DNA from 3 places in the Cryobacterium sp. Sr8 genome. Region 3 is predicted to be linked to each of the others. Evidence: riboswitches for the same ligand, from Rfam matches in the RefSeq annotation. Region 3 holds a riboswitch; each other region holds the start of a gene.
The links. Region 3 has a riboswitch for thiamine pyrophosphate ahead of thiC (phosphomethylpyrimidine synthase ThiC). Riboswitches for the same ligand answer to the same signal wherever they lie in the genome.
Positions count from the first base shown of each region.

Region 1 (4,655 bases), on a different contig from region 3:
AGCCGTGACCTGCCGCGGAGATCTCGGACAGTGGGCCCTCTTAAAATGAGGGACTACTGAAAGTAGAGACCAGCATGACCGCATCACGTCGGAAATTTACCCAAGAGTTCAAGGACGAGCTGTGCCGCGAGGTGATCAACACCTCCAAACCGATCAAGGACGTCGCCACCGCATACGGCGTCGGCCCCGAGACTCTCCGCAACTGGCTGATCAAATACCGCGAGGCCAACGGCGGCACGGAGACGGATCTGACGGTGTCGGAACGGGCCCGGCTGAAGGAGCTCGAGCGTGAAGTTCAAGAGCTGCGAGCGGAGACCGCTTTCTTGAAAAAAGCGAGTGCTTACTTCGCCCGGGAGCAGCGGTAGTGAGCAAGTACGAATTCATCGATTCCCAAAAAGCTGAGCCCGCCAATCTGAATTCGGTGGTGAAAATGTGCCGGTGGCTGGCCGTCTCGACGTCCGGCTTCTATCACTGGGCCACACGTCCGCAATCGGCCACCGCGGCCCGCCGGGAGGCGCTGATAGCAAGGGTCCAGTACTTCTTCGAGGAGTCCGAGGGCACCTACGGGTATCGGCGCATCCACGCCGATCTCGCCGAGGAACAAACCGAGTGCTCTCCCGAGTTGGTGCGGCAGATCATGCGCCAAGTAGGCGTGGTGGCCTGTCAGCCGCGCCCGTTCCGCATCACCACCGAGGCTGACGCAGAGGCCGCCGCGAGCATGCCCGACCTCGTCAAGCGGGACTTCACCGCCGACCGGCCCGGGGTGAAGTTCGTCGGCGACATCACCTACATCCACACGTGGCAGGGCTTCATCTACCTGGCCACCGTCATCGACTGCTACTCAAAGAAAGTCGTCGGCTGGTCCATCGCCGATCACATGCGCACCGAACTCGTCGCCGACGCGCTCAAGAACGCCGCCGCGACGACCCAGATCGAGCCTGACGCGATCTGGCACTCCGATCGGTTGAACCTGCCCAATACACGTCGATCAAGTTCACCGAGACGGTCGCTCTCGAGGGCCTCGTGGCCTCAATCGGGACCATCGGCGACGCCTACGACAACGCTGCCGCCGAGACCGTCATGGGGCTCTACAAGAACGAGGCCGTCGCGAACAACTCACCCTTCATCACCGGCCCGCTGAAAACCCTCGCTCACGTCGAGGAACTCACCTTCGACTGGGTCGACTGGTACAACAATCGGCGCCTCCACAGCTCCCTCGGCAACATGCCGCCCGAGGAATACGAACGCAACTACTACGCTGAAATAACCGGCCCGTTAAGAGACGGAGCCGCCAACAAAACGGCGGCATGAAACCCGGGACGGTTCACCGTCGCCTCCCTGCTCTCGGATCTGGAAGTGGCCAAGTCGCATTCCCGGCCCCGGGTGAGTAACGACAACCCCCCTACTCGGAGGCGTGGTTTAAGACCTTGAAGTTCGCCCCAGTGTTCCCGGAGCGCTTCAGCACCAACCTCGACCCGAGAATCCTTGCCACCCGCGACGCGGCCTGGATCAACAAGCCAGCCGAAGCATAAGAAGAAGAGCCGAAACTACCCGCCTAAACTCACGCTGGCCTCATCCACCTTGAAATTCCGCCCCCCGTCGGGGAAACGTGGCGATACAGTGTCTGCCGGGTGATCCCAAGCTCCTTACTAAGGGCGCCGACCTCCGTTTCTTTCTGCCCCATAGCGGCCATGGCCGGGCGGATTTTAGCCGGCGTCATCTTGAACGGGCGCCCGCCGGTCCTCCCCCGTTCCCGCGCCGCGGCGAGCCCGGCGACGGTGCGTTCAGAGATGAGTGCTCGCTCGAACTCGGCCAGGGCTGCGAAGATACCAAAGACGAGCTTCCCGGATGCTGTCGTGGTGTCGATCGCGGCGCCCTCGCCGGTGAGCACCTTGAGGCCGATGCCTCGGTCGGTGAGGTCGTGGACGGTGTTGACCAGGTGGCGAAGGTCTCAGCAGTTGATGAGTTCAGGCTCGGGACGCGAATTCGCCGGTACCAGGCGGTTGCGTATAATCGTTTCCAGCGACACGGGGTGCTGACTGTATGACGGTCGGCTGAGATGACACCCGTTGAACCTGATCTAGTTCGAACTAGCGAAGGGATGTCACGGAGAATTACGTGCACCGCATTGGGGCCGGATCTCGTCCTTTCGCCTTACCCAAGGTGAAGAAAATCATGCAAATAGCAGAACAGATTGTCCTGGTCACCGGCGGCGCACGCGGCCTGGGCGCCAGCATCGTGCACGCTTTCGCGACTCAGGGCGCCCGGGTGGTCATCAACTATCGCCACAGCGCCGCGGCGGCAGAAACCTTGGCCGCCAGCTTCGGGCCTGAGCACGCTTTTGCCGTACGGGCCGACGTCACCGACCCGGTCCAGGTCGCGGCAATATTCACGCAGGCTCAGGCACATTTTGGCTCCCCTGTGACAACGGTGGTCAATAACGCGTTGGCTGATTTCCGTTTCAACGGCGATGCCCGCTCCGGCGCTGCCGACATCGGCTGGGACGAGTTTGAGGCGCAGTTCTCTGGCAGTGTCCGCGGTGCCCTGAACACGACCCAGCAGGCGCTGGCAGGCATGCGCGAGGCCGGGTTCGGCCGCGTCATCAACATCGGCACCAACCTGTTCCAAAACCCGGTGGTGCCCTACCACGACTACACTGCCGCCAAGGCCGCCCTGCTCTCCCTGACCCGCACTCTCGCCTCAGAGCTTGGCCCGCACAACATCGCCGTGAACATGGTCTCTGGCGGGCTGCTGCGCACCACGGATGCCAGCGCGGCCACCCCCGAGGACGTGTTCGACTTCATCGCCGCGTCCACCCCTCTGCGCAGGGTGACAACCCCGGCCGAATTTGCGGATGCGGTACTTTTTTTCGCCTCCCCCTGGGCGCGGTCGGTAACCGGGCAGAACCTGATAGTCGACGGCGGCCTGGTGATGAACTAGGGCCGCGCCGGTCATGGCAGCCCCGCGCCAGCTCCACTTCAATGCGTTCCTCATGGGTTGCGGCCACCATGGCGCCGCTTGGCGGCGGCCGCAGTCGCCCATCGAGCAGTTGGGAGACATCAGTTTCTACGAACGGCTCGCCCGAAGCGCTGAACGTGGCCTCTTTGACGCGGTGTTCTTCGCCGACGGGCACGCCGTCGGCGATGTGAGTACCGGCCCGCGATGGTTTCTTGAGCCGCTGACGGCGATGGCCGCGATGGCGCGGGCGACGAGCCGGATCGGGCTGGTCAGCACCGTTTCGGCGACCTTTTACACGCCTTTCCACGCGGCGCGCATGCTTGCATCGTTGGATCACATCAGTAAGGGGCGCATTGGCTGGAACGTGGTCACTTCCATGTTTGACGCCGAAGCCCGCAACCATGGAATGAATGTGCTGCCCTCCCACGATCAGCGCTATAGCCGGGCGGCCGAGTTCATCGAGGCGGCGCTGAAATTGTGGGATTCGTGGGAGGACGATGCTCTGGTCTTGGACCGCGGAGGTCTCTATGTTGACCCGGCCCGGGTGCGGCCGATCGGCCACTCCGGTGAGCACTTCCGGGTGGACGGCCCGCTGACGGTGCCGCGCCCGCCGCAAGGTCGACCGGTTCTGTTTCAGGCCGGCGCCTCCGTCCCTGGCCGGGAGCTGGCCGCCCGTTATGCCGAAGGTATCTATGCGGTGGCATATGACCTCGCCAGCGGGCAGGAGTACTACCAGGATGTGAAACGGCGCATTGCCGTAGCCAAACGCGATCCGGATACGGTGTTGATCATGCCCGGCCTCGTCACTTATGTGGGGTCCACACAGGCGCAGGCGCGTGCGAAGCAAGCGGAGGTCGACGCCCTCCTGCCGACCGAGCAGTCGCTCGCGCAGCTGGGAACGTTCGTGCAACAGGATTGCAGCAATTGGGATTTGGATGTGCCGGTGCCGCCGCTGCCGCCGCTGGCCGGCTTCACCGGGCCGCAGGGCCGGTATGCGACCATCCTACGAATTATCGAGGCTGAGCAGCCCACGGTAAGGCAGTTGCTGGGCCGGCTCGCCGCCGGCGGTGGGCATTGCACCATGGTCGGAACGCCGGAGCAGATCGCCGACCAAATCGAGTTGTGGTTTCGTTCCGGTGCCGCGGACGGCTTCAATGTGATGCCGCCGCTGCTGCCGGAATCATTGGATGAGTTCGTGGACCGGGTGATCCCTGTGTTACAACGGCGCGGTCTGTTCCGCACCCGCTATACCGCGGATACCTTACGTGGGCACCTGGGGCTGGAACGACCCACGATCGGCGCTGCGGTTTAGGGTCCTCTGGGCGAGAGGGTTTCCTCGTGCAGGGTCGCCAGGAGCGTGCGTTCGTATCCGGCGAACTCTGCCGAGGTGGTCATCGACAGCTCGCGCGGCCGGGGCAGGTCGATGGTCAGGTTCAGCCGCACGGATGCCGGCCGCGCGCTGAGGACGACCACCCGGTCGGCGAGGTAAATCGCCTCACGGATGTCGTGGGTGATCAGCACCGCAGTCCAGGCGTTCTGGGACCACACCCCCTGCAACCAGGACTGCATGTCGGTGCGGGTGAGGGAGTCCAGGGCCCCGAACGGCTCGTCCAGCAACAGGACATCTCTGCCCTGCACCACGGTGCGCAGCAAGGCCGCGCGCTGGCGCATGCCTCCGGAGAGTTCGAAAGGATGTG
Region 1 covers NZ_SOHO01000030.1:105-4,759, forward strand. Annotated here, with positions in the region: partial or broken gene E3T54_RS05020 (IS3 family transposase) at 75-1,311, shown strand; partial or broken gene E3T54_RS05025 (IS3 family transposase) at 1,327-1,514, shown strand; partial or broken gene E3T54_RS05030 (recombinase family protein) at 1,562-1,951, opposite strand; TPP riboswitch at 2,019-2,119, shown strand; gene E3T54_RS05035 (3-oxoacyl-ACP reductase) at 2,176-2,940, shown strand; gene E3T54_RS05040 (LLM class flavin-dependent oxidoreductase) at 2,954-4,270, shown strand; gene E3T54_RS05045 (ABC transporter ATP-binding protein) at 4,267-4,655, opposite strand, start outside.
Region 1: linked by a shared signal. The riboswitch ahead of E3T54_RS05035 (3-oxoacyl-ACP reductase) and the one ahead of thiC (phosphomethylpyrimidine synthase ThiC) in region 3 are both predicted to bind thiamine pyrophosphate.

Region 2 (6,728 bases), on a different contig from region 3:
TGTGCGGGCGTCTTCACTGTGTGCTCGACTGTCCTGAGGCTCAGGCGCCGAGGATTCTTCGGCCGATAAGATATGAGCCGCGCCGCCATTGTCCGGTTCTTTTATTCTTGCGATTGAAGCGGAACGGTCCTCTAGTCCAGTCGGTGAGGTGGCTTTCAATCCGGTCGAGAGCTTCATATGCCTCGAACAAGCTGGAGCCGACCATTGGAAAGCGATCGCCGCCCTACTTCGCGGTGCCGTTCAGGGCTTCGGACAGCTCCTCACGGTCGGGTCTGGCGTCGAATCGGGACATCGCCTCATCCAGTGCGTAGCGCAGTTGGCCCCGCGTGAGCGGTGGCCCTGCATTGGGGTCTCGGTGAGACTCTGCCTCCGCATTTTCCGGAAGCCGGACATACAAGTCGCGCCACAGCACACTGAACGGTGTGAAGTTCGGGGCCCCCGTTATCGCGGTATACGCGCCCTTGCGTATCCGCCAACGCCGTTTCCGGCTTGACCGCTGCGGCCGCTTCGTTCTACCTGCCACTCCGACGAATCCGCGGACATCGATCCAGCCCTTTGGGGCTTCGTTCAAGAGCCTTGGCATGATGCTCCAGTAGTCAAGCAAGAACGTCACGCGTCCGTATGGCGCGGGCGGATTTGGGGGGATCTTCCGCATCTGAGAGCCGGCGATGATCGGTGCGGCCAGCCCAGTCTCCACTCTGTGAAGGGGCGGCCGTTTCGCCGTGTTCTAGACTGTGCACGGGCCGAATGCGCCTGCTGAGGGTCGACGGTTTCCTGCTGCGGTTCGCAAACTCTCCCCGGCACACCCAGTTGATAAATCTGAGCGAGGACGTTGAATGAGGCGTTTCACGGCGGACGATGCCTGCCTGCTGCTGGCGCGGTTGCGGGAGAGAACACCTCTGGTGCAGTGCCTGACCAACGCGGTGGTGACCAACTTCACCGCTAACGCGTTGCTGGCGGTCGGGGCTGCGCCGGCGATGACCGACATCCCCATCGAGGCCGACCAGTTCGCCCGTATCGCTTCGGCCACGCTAGTGAACCTGGGCACTCCGCATGCGGAGCAGCGTGCGGCCATGCTTGAAGCGGCCCGGGCGGCGCACGAGATCGGCACGCCGTGGGTGCTCGACCCGGTGGCCGTCGGCGTCCTTTCGGTGCGCACCCAGCTAGCCGCCGATCTGCTGGCGTACGCGCCCACTGCAATCCGCGGCAACGCCTCCGAGGTGATTGCCCTGAACGGCTCGGGCCATGGCGGCCGGGGGGTGGACTCGGTCGACACGGCGGAGCAGGCGTTGGATGCCGCTGGCCGGCTTGCTGACCGGTACGGCTGCATCGTCGCGATCTCTGGGGCGACCGATTTGATCACCGATGGAACCGATGTCATCCGCCTGAGCAACGGCCATCCCTACCTCACCCAAGTCACCGGTGGAGGGTGTGCGCTTGGCGCCATAACCGCGGCTTTCCTCGCGGTCGGCGACGATCGTCTTGTTGCCACTGCCGCCGCGACGGCCGTATATACGATCGCGGCCGAGCGGGCGGCGGTGGGCGCCGGCGGTCCAGGCAGTTTTGCCGTCGCGTTCCTTGACGCATTGGCGAGCGTTGACGGGGCCGCGATCCGGGCGTCGATAGCGATTTCATGACTGAGTTCAGTAGGGAGACTTTCACGCCAGGCGTGTATCTGGTCACCGACACGGCGTTATGTGGCAGTCGCGGGGTGGTCGAGACGGTGCGGGCTGCGGTAGCCGGTGGCGTCCGAACGGTGCAGATCCGGGAGAAAGATGCGTCCGCTGCCGACTTCTACCAGCTCGTATTGCGCATATCCGAGGCTGTCGGTGACCTGGCCGCGATTCTCATCAACGACCGGATCGACGTGTTCCTGGCTGCCCGCGCTGCGGGCGCCCGCGTGCATGGCGTCCACGTCGGCCAAAGCGACCTTCCGGTTACGGCCGTGAGGATGATCGTCGGCGACGACGCGATCATCGGGTTGACCGCCAATACTGTCGATCACTTCCGCCAGGTGGCTCTCCTGCCAGATAGAACGGTCGACTACCTGGGCGCTGGTGTGATCCGGGCGACGGCCACAAAAGTGAACCATCCGACGCCGATCGGCGTGGACGGTTTCGCCGGGTTCGCTGCCGTGGCAGGCCTGCCTTGCGTGGCCATTGGCGGAGTCTTGCTGGACGACGTGGGCGAGCTGCGCCGGGCGCGGGCGGCAGGTGTCGCAGTGGTCTCCGCGATCTGTGCCGCCGCGGACCCGAAACGGGTGGCCGAGGATTTTGTGGAGGAGTGGAACCGATGATTCGTACCGTCCTGCCGCGCACAGTACCCCGAGTTCTGAGCATCGCTGGCACCGATCCAACAGGTGGGGCCGGCATCCAGGCGGACTTGAAGAGCATTGCCGCGCAGGGCGGCTACGGGATGGCCGTCGTCACCGCGCTGGTTGCCCAGAACACCCACGGGGTGAGGTCGGTGCATATTCCGCCGGTGGCCTTCCTTCGTGAACAGCTCGATGCCGTCAGTGACGACGTCACTATCGATGCGGTCAAGATCGGGATGCTCGGCAATGCCGAGATCGTTCAGGCCGTCGATGACTGGTTGGAGAAGGTGAAACCGCCGGTGGTGGTGCTTGACCCGGTGATGGTCGCCACCAGCGGCGACCGGCTGCTCGAGCCGGCTGCAGAAAGCGCCATGATCCGGCTGCTCAGCCGGGTCGACTTGGTCACACCGAACCTGGCGGAATTGGGGGTGCTGTTGGGAGAGCCGACCGCTTCGACCTGGCCGCACGCACTCGAGCAGGGCAAGCGACTCTCGTCGGCGCATAAGGTCATTGTGCTGGTCAAGGGCGGCCATCTAGAGGGTGCCGTGTGCCCGGACGCGCTGGTGGATGCCACCGGCCAGCTGCCCGCCGGCCGGCAGATGATTGAGGTTGCAGCCGATCGGGTGGACACCGCCAATACCCACGGAACCGGATGTTCGATGTCGTCGGCGATGGCGACATTGCAGGCCCGGCTCGGGGACTGGAGCGTCGCGTTATCGATGACTAAGTCCTGGTTGCAGGAGAGTCTGGAACACGCCGACGAACTCGAGGTCGGTACCGGGCGTGGTCCTATCCACCACTTTCATCGGTTGTGGGCAGGCGGGCCGCCCCAAGGCTGACCCGCACTGTTTCGGGGCCGGCCAGCGCGCCGGTCAGCACGAGCGCTCCAGCCAGTGCGAGCAGCGCTGCGACGGCGCCGTGGTCGCCGAGCACATTCTGCAGGGCCGGCAGATAGTACGGGTAGAGGGCTGGAATGACGATGGAAAGGCTATAACCGACCCCGTAGCCGCTGGAGCGCACGGCAGTCGGGAAGCGTTCGGCCAGGTAGGCGCCGACCGGGCCGTAGCCGGAAACGGTGACGATCTGCAGCGCCACGACCAGCAGCACCAAAGCCGTGGTGCCGGCGGCGGTGAAGACGGCTAGGAAGATCACCGGTCCCAGTACCGCTGCGATCAGGCCGAAGCCGATGAAGAAAACGCGGCGGCCGGTGAACGTCGACAGGTGCCCACAACCGGCCATGGTGAAGGCGCTTGCGGCGGTGCCGCACATCATCGCGAACGTTATGGTTTGTGCGCCCACGTCGGCATCGGCGCCGAGTTGCCCAGTCAGCACCGGGATGGCCATGTAAGTCAGCAACCACATGCCGCTCATCAGAATGAATACCTGCCACAGCGCCCGGCGGTGTTCGCCGATGAGAATTTCCTTCAGCGGGTTCGTGCGGCGTGGGGTCTGGGTCCACATCGGGGAATCCTCAACCCGGGCACGATAATAGGCGAGCATTCCAAAAGCGAGCACGGCGCCGAGCAGGAATGGGATGCGCCAGCCCCATGCGTTGTAGCTGGCGGTGTCGAGCGTGCCGTGGAGTACGAACACCAGGCCGGCGATGGTGGCGTTGGCCCAGGGTGACATCCACATGATCAGCCCGCTGACAAGCCCTCGCCGTTCAGGTTCGGACCATTCCATCGCCAGTGGAACAGCCGAGGTGTATTCACCGCCGAGAAAAATTCCGCCGAGAAAACGCAGCGCCAGGATCAACAGGAGCGATCCTGCACCGAACACGGCGTGGCTGGGAACCAGTGCGATGAGCAGTGTCGTCAGCGCCACGCCGGTGAGTGCGACCTTGGTCGTCGCCGTGCGGCCGATGCGGTCGGAGATCGGACCGAAGATCGCTGCTCCTATCGGCCGCCCGAGCAGCGTCGCGACAAAGATCAGTCCGGCGTTGCTGACCAGGTTTTCCGACCCGAAAAGATGCGCCGCTGCTGGCGTCAGGGCGATGACGGGTAGGAAGATGTCGAATTGGTCCACATAGTTGCCGAAGATCCCGCCCCGTATGGCGCGGCGCATGCCTGGCGGTGCAGACGGTGGCAGTTGAGCGGGGGCAGAGGCGGGGTTGGGGTGGGCGTAACGCATCAACTTCACTTCCTTTGCCGGCATTACCCGGTAGGTTCAACGGTCGAAGCTGCCTCAGCTTCCTCTCAGCCCCTGCAAGAGGGCTCCCGTGTGGACGAGGAACAACGTAGCACTCTGTGTCAGGGGCTGCGTTTAGCCATGTTTGCGTTCGGCCATGTTCTGGCCCCTTTTTTCTGGTTGTGATTGTCTGCAAGCGCGCGGCGAGAGTGGGGATCTGGCGGCGACCTCGTCGGAGTCGTAATGGTGCTGTTCGATGACTTGGTACGCACGCATGGAGTGTGAACCAACACGTTGTTCGTCCAGGCTTGGCTGTTTCTTGGTTACACTCGTCTTGAACACGGGAGTCCGGTGAGCCGGGCTGAGAGGAAGATTATCAATCTTCGACCGTCGAACCTGATCTGGATCATGCCAGCGCAGGGAGGCAATTTTCTCACACCCGTGCCCTGATATTCCTGCAATCAAGGAGGGCACGACAGTGCAACTATCTCTACTCAAAAGTGCGCCTTCGTCGTGGGTGACGGTGGGCGCGCTGGCTCTTGCCGCGGCGACAGTTCTGAGTGGCTGCGCCTCAGGCTCGGCGACTGGCACCGCCTCGTCTACCGCGTTGACTCCGGTGACCTTCGCCTTGGACTGGACACCGAACACCAATCACACCGGGCTGTATGTCGCTCTTGAGAAGGGCTACTTCACGCAGGCGGGGCTTGAGGTGAAGGTGCTCCCATACAGCCAGTCATCCACCGACGCACTCATCAACGCCGGCTCAGCTGACTTCGGTATCAGCTTCCAGGACGCGGCCACCTTCGCGGCGGCAGCGGGTGTGCGCAACATCTCGGTGATGTCGGTGCTGCAGCACGACGCTACGGCGATCGGGGTCCTGGCCAGCCGCGACGACATTCGCAGCCCCAAGGACCTCGACGGCAAGACCCTCGGCATGGCAGACCCCAGCGCAACTTTCCCCACCGAGGCTGCGGATGTCATCAAGAACGACGGTGGAACGGGCGAGTTTAGGAAAATCACGCTGGGCACCTCCGCCTATGAGGCCCTCTATGCCGGCAAAGTTGACTTCACCTCGGCATTCACCACCTGGGAGGGCATCGACGCCGCTCTTCGCGGCACCCCGATGAAGTTCTTCGCTCTGCACGACTATGGCCTACCGGACCAATACTCGGTGATCGTCGAGGCAAACCGGGACTGGACGGCCAAGTACCCTGCCGCCACTGCTCAGTTCGTCCAGGCCCTGCAAAAGGGGTACCAATACGCCGCCGACCATCCAGATGCCGCGGCGAAGATTTTGATCGACGCCAACCCCGGTGCCTTCGAAAACACGGAACTCGTGTACCAAAGCCAGGAAAAACTGAGCGCTTCCTACCTCAAAGACGCCAACGGTAAAGTAGGCACTCAAACGGCAGACACCTGGCAGCAGCTGGCCGATTCCCTCTACCGTGCCGGCCTCTTGGCCGACGAAGACGGCAAACCGCTCACAGCGCCGCTGGACACGTCGACACTGTTCACTGAGCACTACCTCAGTGAAAAATAGCATCACCGTGAAGCGGGCTACAGCGCCCCGCACGACTGCACTCTCGGCGCTAGCGCCTCCCGCCGCGATCCTCACCGCGCTCGTGATCACCTGGCAGGTGGCGGTGACGGCAGGCGGAGTGCAGCCGGCGATCCTGCCCTCCCCGCAGCGCATTCTTCAGCAGGGCTGGGAGGCCCGCACCACGATCTGGGACAATACGCTCCCCACCCTGCAGGAGACGTTTCTCGGCTTCGCCGTCTCCCTGACCGTCGCTTGGACGCTGGCAATCCTGATCGATTTTTCGCCATGGCTGCGGCGAGCACTGGTGCCACTGCTGGTGGCATCCCAAGCTATACCCATCATTGCGATCGCGCCGCTGATGATCATCTGGTTCGGATTCGGAATGCTGCCCAAAGTCATCGTCATCGCCCTGGTGACATTCTTTCCGGTCACGGTCGGACTGATTGACGGCTTCAACCGCACCGATCGGGACGCGATCAATCTGCTGCGCAGCATGGGGGCTAACCGGTGGAAGCAGTTCGTGTACGTGCGTCTTCCGTCGGCGCTTCCCTCGTTCTTCACGGCCCTTCGAATCGGAATCGCCTACGCCGTCACCGGTGCCATTTTTGCCGAGTACGTCGGCGCCGAGCGAGGCCTGGGCATTTATATGGCGGTGATGAAGAACTCGTTTCGCACCGATCTTGTGTTGGCTGCCGTTGCGGTGACCGCGTTCGTGAGCGTGTGCCTGTTCCTGTTGACCTACGTCGC
Region 2 covers NZ_SOHO01000030.1:5,213-11,940, reverse strand. Annotated here, with positions in the region: gene thiM (hydroxyethylthiazole kinase) at 837-1,637, shown strand; gene thiE (thiamine phosphate synthase) at 1,634-2,296, shown strand; gene thiD (bifunctional hydroxymethylpyrimidine kinase/phosphomethylpyrimidine kinase) at 2,293-3,153, shown strand; gene E3T54_RS05060 (MFS transporter) at 3,104-4,468, opposite strand; TPP riboswitch at 4,437-4,544, opposite strand; TPP riboswitch at 4,772-4,881, shown strand; gene E3T54_RS05055 (ABC transporter substrate-binding protein) at 4,920-5,981, shown strand; gene E3T54_RS05050 (ABC transporter permease) at 5,971-6,728, shown strand, end outside.
Region 2: linked by a shared signal. The riboswitch ahead of E3T54_RS05060 (MFS transporter) and the one ahead of thiC (phosphomethylpyrimidine synthase ThiC) in region 3 are both predicted to bind thiamine pyrophosphate.

Region 3 (11,779 bases):
TACAACCGCCGCCGGCGCCACTCCTCGATCGGGCATGTCACCCCCGTTGACTTCGAGATGCAATACTCATCACAGGCCGCAGAGATCCAACTCGCCGCTTAACCCGTGTCCACTCTCCGGGGTCAAGGCCAACCACCACGTGGGGCGTCAACGCGGACGGGGACACCTATGGCGGCCAGAACGAGAATGGGATCCCCGACCTGATCGCAGTAGTCGCCACGAACGGCCGGGACGACGGCTACGTCAAGAGGGCCGACCTGGAGGCGGCAGATGGAACAGCCGCTGCCGAGCATTTCGAGAGCCCCGAGGACGCGCTGCGCTGGCAGGAAGAAAACGAAGGCAAGACGGTGAGCATCCCGGTCTACGAGGAAGACGGCAGGACTGCCATCGGGACCTTCGTCGTCGGCGCCGGATAAACCCGCCCGTAAGACGTTCCACCACGTGGCCCTCACGTGGTGGAAGGAGCTTTTCAGGTGGCTCTCATCCACGCCAACAGTGGCTCTGAACGACACGATCCGTGGTCTAGAGCAGCGGCTCTGACCCGCACCACAGGTGGACCCCTCAGAGACGAATATTCAACGGTGAGCAAGTTCGCGATTCTGCCGCCACAAGGTCATGTAAGCCACTCTTGATTGCCACACTCCGCCCGGGGTAGGGGCCACCTCGTGGTGGGGCCGCGCCACGTGCCGATCGCGACGCGTACCCCACCTTCATCGTCACCTTACGAGACGCGCTACACCCTCATCTCATCGACAATCTGCCTGATGCGGCACCCGCACAAACGCAGATGTGACCTGTGCGGCCGGTCACCGTGCGCGCTTCGCGTCTACTGTTCCCAGATTCTCAGGCGCGGTCGCAATATCTGGGCTGCCATTTTCTATGGCTAGTGGCTGTGTCCGTCAGGCGACACTTCGGGAGCTGATGGTGCTCCTGAATCGGTTGGCGCCATCTCGTGCGTTTCAGACGATTCCTCGCCGTGGCCGTCCTCACTCTGCGTGAACGTTTGTGCATATGCATTCAGTGAAACGCCGAGGATTGCCACCACGATAACCGTTGCGAATCCGAGCTTGAAGGTCTGTACTTTATGGAGGTCAATTCCATGTTGAAGTACATAACCGACTAGCGAGAGTAGTACGCCTAGCGGGATGAGTATGCTCGCGTATTCCGGCACCTCATCAAAGTGCTGAACGCCGCCGCTGATCATACCTACGCCTAGTGCAAGCACGATCGAAAATGCAATGAGTTTGAATATTTCGGCAGGAGACAGCTTCCGTTCCTGCATGGTGATTTCGTTGATTGTCGACGAGGCAACAAATACCGCCGCTCCGATAAATCCAATTATTGAGAATCGCACTGGATCTATCGGAAAGTGCACAATTGAGCCTGAAAGGAATCCGGTGCCAATGAAAAGTCCCATGTATACCGCGTAGTTTGGGACGACGTGCCGGAGTTTAGGTTGATTCTTCTTCATAGTGGTGCGCTTTCTTTTCTGGAATAGTTTTTGTACGCCACAGGCCGTGGTGAGTGGCCGCATAGGCGTTTCATGTGAGGGATCCGCCCCGAGCCCGCGAGTGTGTTCAAACGGATTCAACACCCGTCTATACGCGCGCCACTCGCGTCTGTCTCGCTCGTGGCGCATCTGCTAAAGGGCCATGATGCCAATGAGCGGCACCGACAGCGCCCACATGGCGCTGTGCGGCGGGGTGAATCTAGCGAAGAGAGACGCCTCGTGAGCTCGTCGTCACGCGTTAGGAGACCGGATGGCCGTGGGCAAGGCGGAGCTCCGACGCCAGGTCTGGCACCAGAGCGGCAACTCGGTCTAAACGCGACAGATGGAAAGAAGAGTGAGGCTGGGCCGATGAATCGGCAAAACGACTGCGCGCTTTAGGCCGAGCGAGACGCCACCGGCATCGAGATGTTGTCGATACACAGCTATCCGCCGAGCCACAACGACCAAGGCAACGAGGGTAAGGAATAGCACACACGCCAGCGCGAGCAAACCACAATCCAACGAGCCGTCATGCGCGCCTGAAGACATCAACACGGCCGCGGGAGCCACCACCGCCACGGCCGGCAGACCCGCAGCCTCCTCGAGTGAACTGGCCGCCGCGGAAGACGACGGAACCGTGGCGTGCATGTCATGCCCGGTGGCCTGGGAAAGAGTGGCGAAAATACCAACAAGCATCACAGCCAAGGCGAGTAACGCAACGACAGGTGACAGTCTCCCGGGTGCAGCCGTGCGGCGTGCAGTGCCATCCCGCGTCATATCACCTCCGTTGCTGCCATCAGCAAAGCGAATTGACCCGCCGAAAGAACATCCTCCACGGTAACCGATCGAAACGCCGAAGCCTGAGAAACGGCCCCGCTCGCCGTCCACCCCGACCCTGCCTGAGGGCACCTCTGCGGCCATATTCTCCTCGGACGGAAAACGCTCAACGTCCCCCGATCAACGATCTACGGCTACCTCACCCGTACGCCCACCCCTTAGCGCACGTTTCCGTTCCATTACTACTCAGACCCCGAGCAGGGTCGCGCCCCGGCGTTGGCCCGATAGCCCCTGAAGCGCCGATGCCTTGCCTGCCAGCCCGTAGCGGGCCAGGGCGTTCATCCGGCCCGCGGGTATCGTTTCCACGTCAACGGTCCCCGCGCCCAGGGCCCGCAGGCGTGCCAGCCGGTCCAGCTGCCGCAGCAGCTCCCTTGAGGGCCCCGTCCGCAGCCGTTCCCACGCGGTCAGCCTCGAGCCGTCCGCGACGCGAAGCAGGCCCTCCAACTCCTGGATCAGGGAGGGCCCGGCCGCGTCAATCAGCACGGCATAGAGCCGGTCATTCGCGCCGGCACGGACCTCTGAGACCAGGCGCGTCAATGTGGAGACGCCCGGAAGAAGGACCTTCCGCTCGCGCAGCCAGACCGCCGCCCGTTCAAACAGGCGCACCGGCCCCTCCGCCGACGTCCACGCCCGGGCCGACAGGAACAGCTTCAGTTCCTCGTGCCTGGCCGGATCGGCGAAGTCAACGTACCCGTAGACGGCGGAGATCTCCGCTGCATGCTCGTAACCGGTCTGTCCCCGCTGCGCGTAGAGCTTGAGGACGGAGGCATCCGCCATGCCCAGCTGTCCGGCCAAGGACTCGACCACCGGCCAGGGAACATCCAACGGATCCGTCAGGAACCGACCCACGACCCGCACCGTAGCCAGCTGCACAGCGAATCCCAGGCGGTTGTGCATCCCCCGGCGGCGGCCGGCTACCGACAGATCGGCCATCGTCCAACCAGCAGAAGCGTTCCAGGTCTTCCTGCGACACCTCATCAGGGAATCGGCCGAACCCGGCGGCCTGCTCATCACTTAGGAAATCGACCACCATGGCACCAATTCAACAGCCACCGGATCCCTTACCGTGAATTTCCGTACCGATCCTCCTCAGACCCCGTGACTGCGATGGATCGTCGCCGCATCTCAGAATTCATGGTCACACGACGCGCAGATATTTTGGACGAGTCCGCGCCGGAACGGGAGTCCTCCCCCTAATCCGCCGTACCCGCAACCTGCAGATGCTGACCAGCGGTCGGGTCAACGTGCGGGTGGCTGTGTGTGATCAACTCTTTGTAGGCCGTTTCGGCGCTGGAATCCTGCCAAGTTAGTGGCCGGTTTCCTGCCGAAAGAGCGCTAAGAATCAGGCCAGGCGATGCCCCGTCAAGACGTTGGTTTTGGGGAATCCGCAGAGACAGAGATCACCGGTGGCCGCGGCCCTTCTCCCGTGCGTTGGAGACATGGGCCCGCCACCCCCAGATAGGTTCCTTACGGCGTAGCTACTGCCAAGCGGTCGCGCCGGAAGGAACTAGAAAGCAGATGACGGTACCCATGTCCGTGCAAGAAAATATCAGAACTCTCGATTCCCAAGGAATCGCGGGCGGTGAAATCGCCCGCCGGTTGGGGGTCAGCCGCGACGCGGTGACGAAGTACATCGGGCAACAGGACTACTCGCCGAAGCCCACGGTGCCCGTGGCCCGGCCTGCGGGCTCGGTCTTGACCGGCTTCGAAGACACCATTGAATTGTGGTTGGGCGAGGACCAGCGTCGGCCGCGTAAGCAACGCCACACGGCCAAGCGGGTCTTTGATCGTCTCGTCGCCGAGGAAGGTTTCATCGGAAGTTATTCGCCGGTGCAACGCTTCGTGAGGAAGTGGAACGTTCAGCACCGTCGGGCCGGCGAGGGCTTCACGGAACTTGTTTGGCCAGCTGGCACCGCGCAGGTCGATTTCGGTCAGGCTGAGGCCGTCATCGCGGGGATCCGGCAGGTTTTGCATATCTTCGTGGTCACGTTCCCGTTCTCGAACATGCGCTTCGTGCAGGCCTACCGGGGAGAAACAGCGGAGTGTGTCTGCCACGGGCTGCGCACCGTGTTCGACCACATCGGCGCCGCGCCCCGGCACCTGGTCTTTGACAACGCCACCGGGATTGGGCGACGAGTGGGGACCAAGGTCGCCGAGACCAAACTGTTCGGCGCGTTCAAGCTGCACTACCGGTCCGAGTCCAGGTACTGCAACCCGTACTCGGGTCATGAGAAGGGCAACGTGGAAAACGCGGTCGGGTTCCTCCGGCGCAACCTGATGGTCCCCGAGCCGGAAGCGGCCACCCTGCAGGGCCTCAACGAGGTGCTGTTGGCGCGGTGCCTGGCGTTGGCTGCGGCCGTGCACTATCGCAAGGGCCTGCCGGTGGGCGAGCTCTTCACCCAGGACGTCGCCGCCAGCCTGGCGTTGCCGGGGGTCGGGTTCGACCCGGTGCGTTACGAGACCCGCACCGCCGATAAGACCGGGAACCTCCTCATTGACGGGAACCCCTACGCGGCCGGGTCCGCCTTCCACAGTCGCACTCTCACGGTGGGGTTGCGGCACGATGTGGTCGAGATTCTCGATGAGCAGGCCACGCCCGTCCGCTCGTTCCCGCGGGCCTTCGGCCGCCAGACCGAGACGATCTTCGAACCCGCGTCGCTGCTGCCGTTGCTGGTGACCAAGCCCGGAGCCTGGGGTCATTCCCCGTTACGGGCCCTGGTCTCAGAGCCCGTGCGGGACTGGCTTGATATGGCCACGGCCACCAACCGGCGCCGGCTCCTGAACGCCGTGGACGCCGCGTCGGGATCGGCCGGTTTCGACGCTGCGATCCGCGCCGCCGACCTGCTGATCCAGCGCGGAGATGCCCCGGACATGGCCGCGTTGGGCATGCTCGCCCGCCGGCTCGCTGACGGCACCACGCCGACGGTAGAGAACGTGGATTTGAGCGTCTATGACATCTTCACCACCGTGAACACTATGACCGGAGAAATCGCATGAGCCTGGTCACCGTCCACGACATCATCGAGACCGGCCGGCAGTCATCATTGACCGGCACGGTGCTGGCGGAATGGGCCGAGAAAGGCACCCCGAAACAACGCGAATACCTCCACGGAATGCTCCTGGCCGAGCACGAATCCCGGCAGGAATCACGCCGCCAACGACTGCTGACCGCGGCACGTTTGCCGGCGTTGAAGTCGCTGAGCGGGTTTGACTACTCCAACGTCAAGTTTCCCGAAGACTACGGCCGTGACGCGCTGACCTCGCTGGAGTTCATCAACCAGGCCGAAGACCTCGTCCTCTACGGCGACGTCGGCACCGGCAAAACACACCTCGCGACCGCGCTGGTAGCCGCCGCCTGCCGCGAAGGGATCCCAGCACGCTTCTTCACCACGTCCTCGTTAGTCATGCAGCTGCGCCGCGCCAAAGACGAAGGCCGCCTCGACCGAGAGCTGGCATCCATCGCGAAGAACAAGCTCGTGGCCATCGACGAACTGGGATATCTACCGATCGATACCGAGGGCGCCAGGCTCCTGTTCCACGTCATCGCCGACGGCTATGAAAAACGAAGCCTGATCATCACCACGAACCTCGAGTTCTCCCGATGGGGAACGGTGTTCGGCGACGACAACATGGCCGCTGCCGTCATCGACCGCATCGTTCACCACGGCCGGCTCCTGCAGTTCCGTGGCGAGTCCTACCGGGTCAAACACGCCCTCATGAAATAGCCCCCGTAACCGCGCCAGCCATGACTAAAACACATCGACAGCAGAAGGAATCATCCATGAACGATGCAGAAACGCGGCCCTCGCACCCCTTCGGGTGCACCCTCGAAGACGACCTGAACATCCTCACAAACGGCGCCGACACGGGCTGGTGGGACGACAACGGACGACCAGCCCCATGGCCTGCCGACTTCCTCGATCCCGAAGCGGGATGGAGCAACGGAAACACCGACGCCCCCGCCGATGACGGCGACGAAAACGAACCCGGAAACCGGACGTTCTGACCACCGTGCTCAACTGGCCGGAAACCACGCCACACTGGCAGGTTTCTTATCGCTCAAATGGCCGGCTTCAAGTTGACAAAACACACGCTTCGACGGGCAGGTCAGTGTCTTCTGGGAGAAACACGGGCCGAGCTACCGAGACCTGTACCCCGAGGCCCCCTCAGCCGGATCGGCCCTCTCCTGCTCGGAAGGCGGCGTCCTGGGCCTGCTCTGCGCCGCCATCGGCGGGGTGATGGCGGCGGATGCGGTCAAACTGATCACCGGAGCCGGACGGACACTGCTGGGACGCGTACTGCTGTTCAACGCGCTGGCCTCGTCCTGGCGGGAGATCACGATTGCCAGAGACCCCGCCCGCAACCCGATCACCGAACTGGTCGACTACGAACGACTCTGCGGGGTTGCCCCGCGAGACGAGGCGGGCGACGCCCGCGCCATCACCGTTCGGGAATTGCGCGACCGCCTGGCAGCCCGGGACGCCGGTCACCAGGACTTCGACCTGATCGACGTCAGGGAAGCGGCGGAATATGCGCTTGGCCACATTCACGGATCCCGGCTGGTTGCGCAGGGTCGCATCCTGTCGGGCGAAGCGCTCGGCGAACTTTCCCGGAATCGGGACATCGTCCTGTACTGCCAGGCCGGGAGCCGTTCGCATGACACGCTGGCCGAGCTGCAGCGGCGGGGCTACGCACGGACGACACACCTGCAGGGCGGCCTGCTGGCGTGGGGAAAGGTCATGGGGGCTGGCCTGCCGATGCGCCAGGCGGAATCGACCGGTAGGGTTGATGGTTCAACCACTAACCACGGGAGCTCGCACCAGCGAGCTGAGAGGACGGCCAGGGCCGTCGACCGTTGAACCTGTCCGGGTAATGCCGGCGTAGGGAGATCTGCAGAATGCGAACAAACGACGCTACAACTGTGTCCACAGTGACCACTGGAGCCATCTGGGGAAGCACGAAAAGGTACGAGTTGGTACCCGGATTCCCGGGGATGACCGTACCGGTCCGGCGGGTGAACCTGAGCAACGACGAGCACTTCGACCTGTACGACACCTCGGGCCCCTACACCGACGAGGGCACCGAAATCGATCTGGATGCCGGATTGCCGAAGATGCGGGACGAGTGGGAGCGACCGGAGCCCATCGACGGCGCCGCCACGCAGCTGGTCTGGGCCCGGGCCGGAATCATCACGCCCGAGATGGCGTACATCGCCGCCCGGGAAGGGTTGCCTGCGGAACTTGTGCGGGACGAGGTCGCCCGCGGCCGGGCGGTCATCCCGGCGAACCACAAGCACCCCGAGAGCGAGCCCATGATCATCGGCAAGGCGTTCGCCGTGAAGATCAACGCAAACATCGGCAACTCCGCAGTCACCTCGTCAATCGCCGAAGAAGTCGAAAAGATGGTGTGGGCCGCCCGCTGGGGCGCCGACACGCTGATGGACCTGTCAACGGGCAAAGACATTCACCTGACCCGGGAATGGATTATGCGCAACTCCCCCATCCCCGTAGGCACCGTACCCCTGTACCAGGCGGTCGAGAAGGTCAACGGCGACCCGGCCAAGCTGACCTGGGAAATCTACCGCGACACCGTGATCGAGCAATGCGAGCAGGGCGTCGACTACATGACGGTCCACGCCGGAGTGCTCCTGCGCTACGTGCCGCTGACGGCCAAGCGGGTCACCGGAATCGTGTCGCGCGGCGGGTCGATCATGGCCGCCTGGTGCCTGGCCCACCACGAGGAGAGTTTCCTCTACACCCACTTCGTCGACCTGTGCGAGATCCTGCGGCGCTATGACGTCACATTCTCCCTCGGTGACGGGCTCCGCCCCGGCTCCATCGCCGACGCCAACGACGAGGCCCAGTTCGCCGAGCTGCGCACTCTCGGGGAACTGACCAGGATCGCGAAGTCGCATGGCGTGCAGGTCATGATCGAGGGTCCCGGGCATGTGCCGATGCACAAGATCGTGGAGAACGTGAGGCTGGAGGAAGAGCTCTGTGAGGAGGCCCCCTTCTACACGCTCGGCCCGCTGGCAACCGACATCGCGCCCGCCTACGACCACATCACCTCCGCCATCGGCGCGGCCATCATCGCCCAGGCCGGGACGGCGATGCTCTGCTACGTCACGCCGAAGGAACACCTGGGGCTGCCCAACCGTGACGATGTGAAAACGGGAGTCATCACCTACAAGATCGCGGCTCACTCCGCGGACCTGGCCAAACAGCATCCGCGGGCCCAGGAACGCGACGACGCCCTCAGCAAGGCACGGTTCGAATTCCGCTGGAATGACCAATTCGCGCTATCCCTGGACCCCGACACCGCCCGCAGCTTCCATGACGAGACGCTGCCGGCAGAGCCCGCGAAGACCGCCCACTTCTGCTCCATGTGCGGGCCGAAATTCTGCTCCATGCGCATCTCCGCCGATGTCCGGGCGTACGCGGAAGAGAATGGGCTCTCCAGCCTGGAGGCGATCGAGGCGGGGATGGCCGACAAATCCGCGGAATTCGCCCGCATGGGCAGCTCGGTGTACCTGCCGATCAGGGCGATCTGAGCATCGCTCCAACTGCCCCGCCGATGATCTTCAACGTCCTGAGCATCGCCGGCACCGACCCCAGTGGCGGTGCCGGCAGCCAGGCGGATCTGAAGACGTTCTCGGCCCTGGGCGTGTACGGCGCGAGTGTCATCAGCGCGGTGGTCGCCCAGGACACCCAGGGGGTGGCAGCGAGCCACCACCTTCCCCCGGCCTTTGTCACCGCACAACTCGACACGCTTTTCGACGACGTTCGCATCGATGCGGTCAAGATCGGCATGCTGGGCACGGCCGGCATCGTCGCGGCGGTCGCGGCCACGCTCCTGCGACATCGGCCGGCCTTCATTGTGCTCGACCCGGTCATGGTCGCTACGAGCGGAGACCAGTTGCTCGCTGGCGACGCGCTGGCCGCGCTGAGAGAGGAGCTCCTGCCTGTCGTCGACCTCGTCACGCCGAACCTGGCAGAGGCCGCCGCCCTGCTTGGCGAGGACGAGGCAGCAGTCAGCGAGGAGGAGGCGCTCGGCCAGCTGGAGCGGCTCCATCGGCTGTGCCCTGGCGTGCTCATCACGGGCGGTCACCTCGGCGGCGCCGAGAGCGTGGATCTCCTCCTACTGGACGGGACGATCACCCGGCTTCGTGCTCCGCGCGTGCCGACCCGGAACACGCACGGCACGGGCTGCACACTCTCGGCGGCAATCGCGGCGCTGCGTCCCCAACGCCCGGATTGGGCTGGCGCGGTGACGGATGCGAAGGACTACCTGACAGGCGCCCTGCTCGCCGCGGATGCCCTCGACGTCGGCCACGGCCACGGTCCGGTGCACCACTTGCATGCGCTGTGGCCCCGAGGCGCCTGACCGGGCCCGCTCTGGCGGCATGAGTCCGAGACGGTTCGTTCTGACCCGCGCGATCGGTGCAGGTAAGACGCCCACCTCATCAGAGCACACCGTTCGAGTCGACTTGCGGTGGCATTGCTTTGTGGAACGAGCGCCCACCGCGATTGCCGTGGGCCTTAGCTATTTCCCCAGGAGTCAGTCCGTTCGAAACCCCGTTCCGAAACGGCTCGCGCTGCCCGTTGGCGACCGGCTGAACCTGCAGACAATATCCGTGGGATTGCGAGATCGGCCTAGCGTTCGGCTCTGACCCCGATCGGTGAGTTGTTCGTCCTCGGCCGTGCTCCGTGCTCAACCAGCAAGTTCCTGATGCGATCACGCGCTGTTGTGGGATCGTCAGTGGTGGCGCCCGCGCGCCCGGTGCCGACGTCGTGCAACGGCTCCGCACGGCGTACCACGTGACCGGCATCCTGATTCAGCGTGAGAGTGCCAAGATGATCTAAGCGTGGTTCCAAGGAATGAACCGGGAACTGGGCGACAGGTACCCCGCAGCTCTTTTGCGTGTCGAGCCGCTGGACGAAATCGGCCAGACAGTCATCGCGGCCGCTCGCTCCTTTGCCGCCAACGGATAGCCGCCGACTCAAGATCGCCGAGCGCGCGGACTCCCCGCACCGGGACTAGCCGACGGATCCCCGTTGGCGATCATCCGATCGCATACCCACCATTCTGTGGGGGAGAGTTCGGCTATACCGAGATCACAGCGGTCCGGCCCATCTTTGCCCATGTCGTCTTCGCCCACGTCGCCCCCGGTTGCACAGGAGACACCAATACACTCCGGCGGGATGAAGCCGTCAAGGGTTTTGTGACCACTTTGGGGCGGCAGTGGCTAGCGGTGGTGGAATTACACGATCATGGGGCAGGCGAAGCGCTCGCGCGCCACCAGCCCGACCTTGTTAAGGTAGGCGATGACGATGCCGCACGACTTCCAGGAGCGCCGTCGTGACCACCGCTACCGGCAGCATCGCTGCCGAGTCCGCTGGGATTAGCGCTCGGGATGGAGTTCCTTACTCCAGACCACCGCACCGTTGGCGTTGCGCAAACTCACAGAAATCACGTCCTCTTCACTAAGATCCACGTGGCCGAAGTACTGGTTCTCGCCGCTGCGAGGTGACTCGTTGGCGTAGCTGCCGGCCTGGGAAAACTCCACGCTGGGACCAAAGGTTCCATCCATCTGGTTGGGACCGAAGCTGCCGGCGTTGATAGGCCCAGCCACGAACTCCCAGAACGGGTCGAAGTCCTGGAAGACCGCCCGTTCCGGCGAATAGTGGTGCGCCGCGCAATAGTGGACATCCGCGGTGAGCCAAACGACGTTCCTCACCCGGTGGCGTTTGAAGGCGGAAAGCACGCCCGCAATCTCCAGCTCCTTGCCCAGCGGAGCACCGTTGTCCCGGTTGGCCAGAGACTCCTGGTTCACCGGGCCGTCCGGAACTATGAGGCCAAGCGGCAGGTCCGCCGCGATCACCTTCCAGGTGGCCGTGGACTGCTTCACCTCCCGGATGAGCCAGTCGACCTGTTCCTGGCCGAGAATGTTGGTCTGCTGGGCTTCCTTGCCATCGGTGTTGGGGTCCTTGAAGGTGCGCATATCCAGGCAGAAGATGTCCAGCTGTGGTCCCCGGGAGATCTTGCGGTAAATGCGCGCCGGTTCAAACCCGGTGCTGCCGTCGGTCAGCTGGGCAATGGGCTGGTTCTCCTGCCAAGCCTGGCGGGCGCGGGCAGCCAGAACATCAACGCGCCGCTCGGTGTAGCGGGCATCGGTCAGGATCTGGCCGGCGTACCAGTTGTTATGCGTCTCATGGTCATCCCATTGGGCGATCACCGGAACCTCCGCGTACATGGCCCGGAGATTGGCGTCCAGATGGTTGTAGCGGTGCCGCCCCCGGTACTCCTTCAGCGTCTCGGCCACCTTGGACACCTCCTCGGTGACGATGTTCCGCCACAGCTTCCCGTCCCGTTCGGTCACCTGGGCCTGGATGGGACCGTCTGCGTAGATGGTGTCCCCCGAGTGAATGAAAAAGTCCGGTCGTGTAGCGTGCA
Region 3 covers NZ_SOHO01000005.1:2-11,780, forward strand. Annotated here, with positions in the region: gene E3T54_RS00215 (hypothetical protein) at 884-1,471, opposite strand; gene E3T54_RS00220 (DUF4158 domain-containing protein) at 2,513-3,259, opposite strand; gene istA (IS21 family transposase) at 3,857-5,323, shown strand; gene istB (IS21-like element helper ATPase IstB) at 5,320-6,051, shown strand; gene E3T54_RS00235 (hypothetical protein) at 6,108-6,332, shown strand; partial or broken gene E3T54_RS00240 (rhodanese-like domain-containing protein) at 6,475-6,999, shown strand; TPP riboswitch at 7,123-7,230, shown strand; gene thiC (phosphomethylpyrimidine synthase ThiC) at 7,224-8,876, shown strand; gene thiD (bifunctional hydroxymethylpyrimidine kinase/phosphomethylpyrimidine kinase) at 8,900-9,709, shown strand; gene E3T54_RS00255 (alkaline phosphatase) at 10,728-11,779, opposite strand, start outside.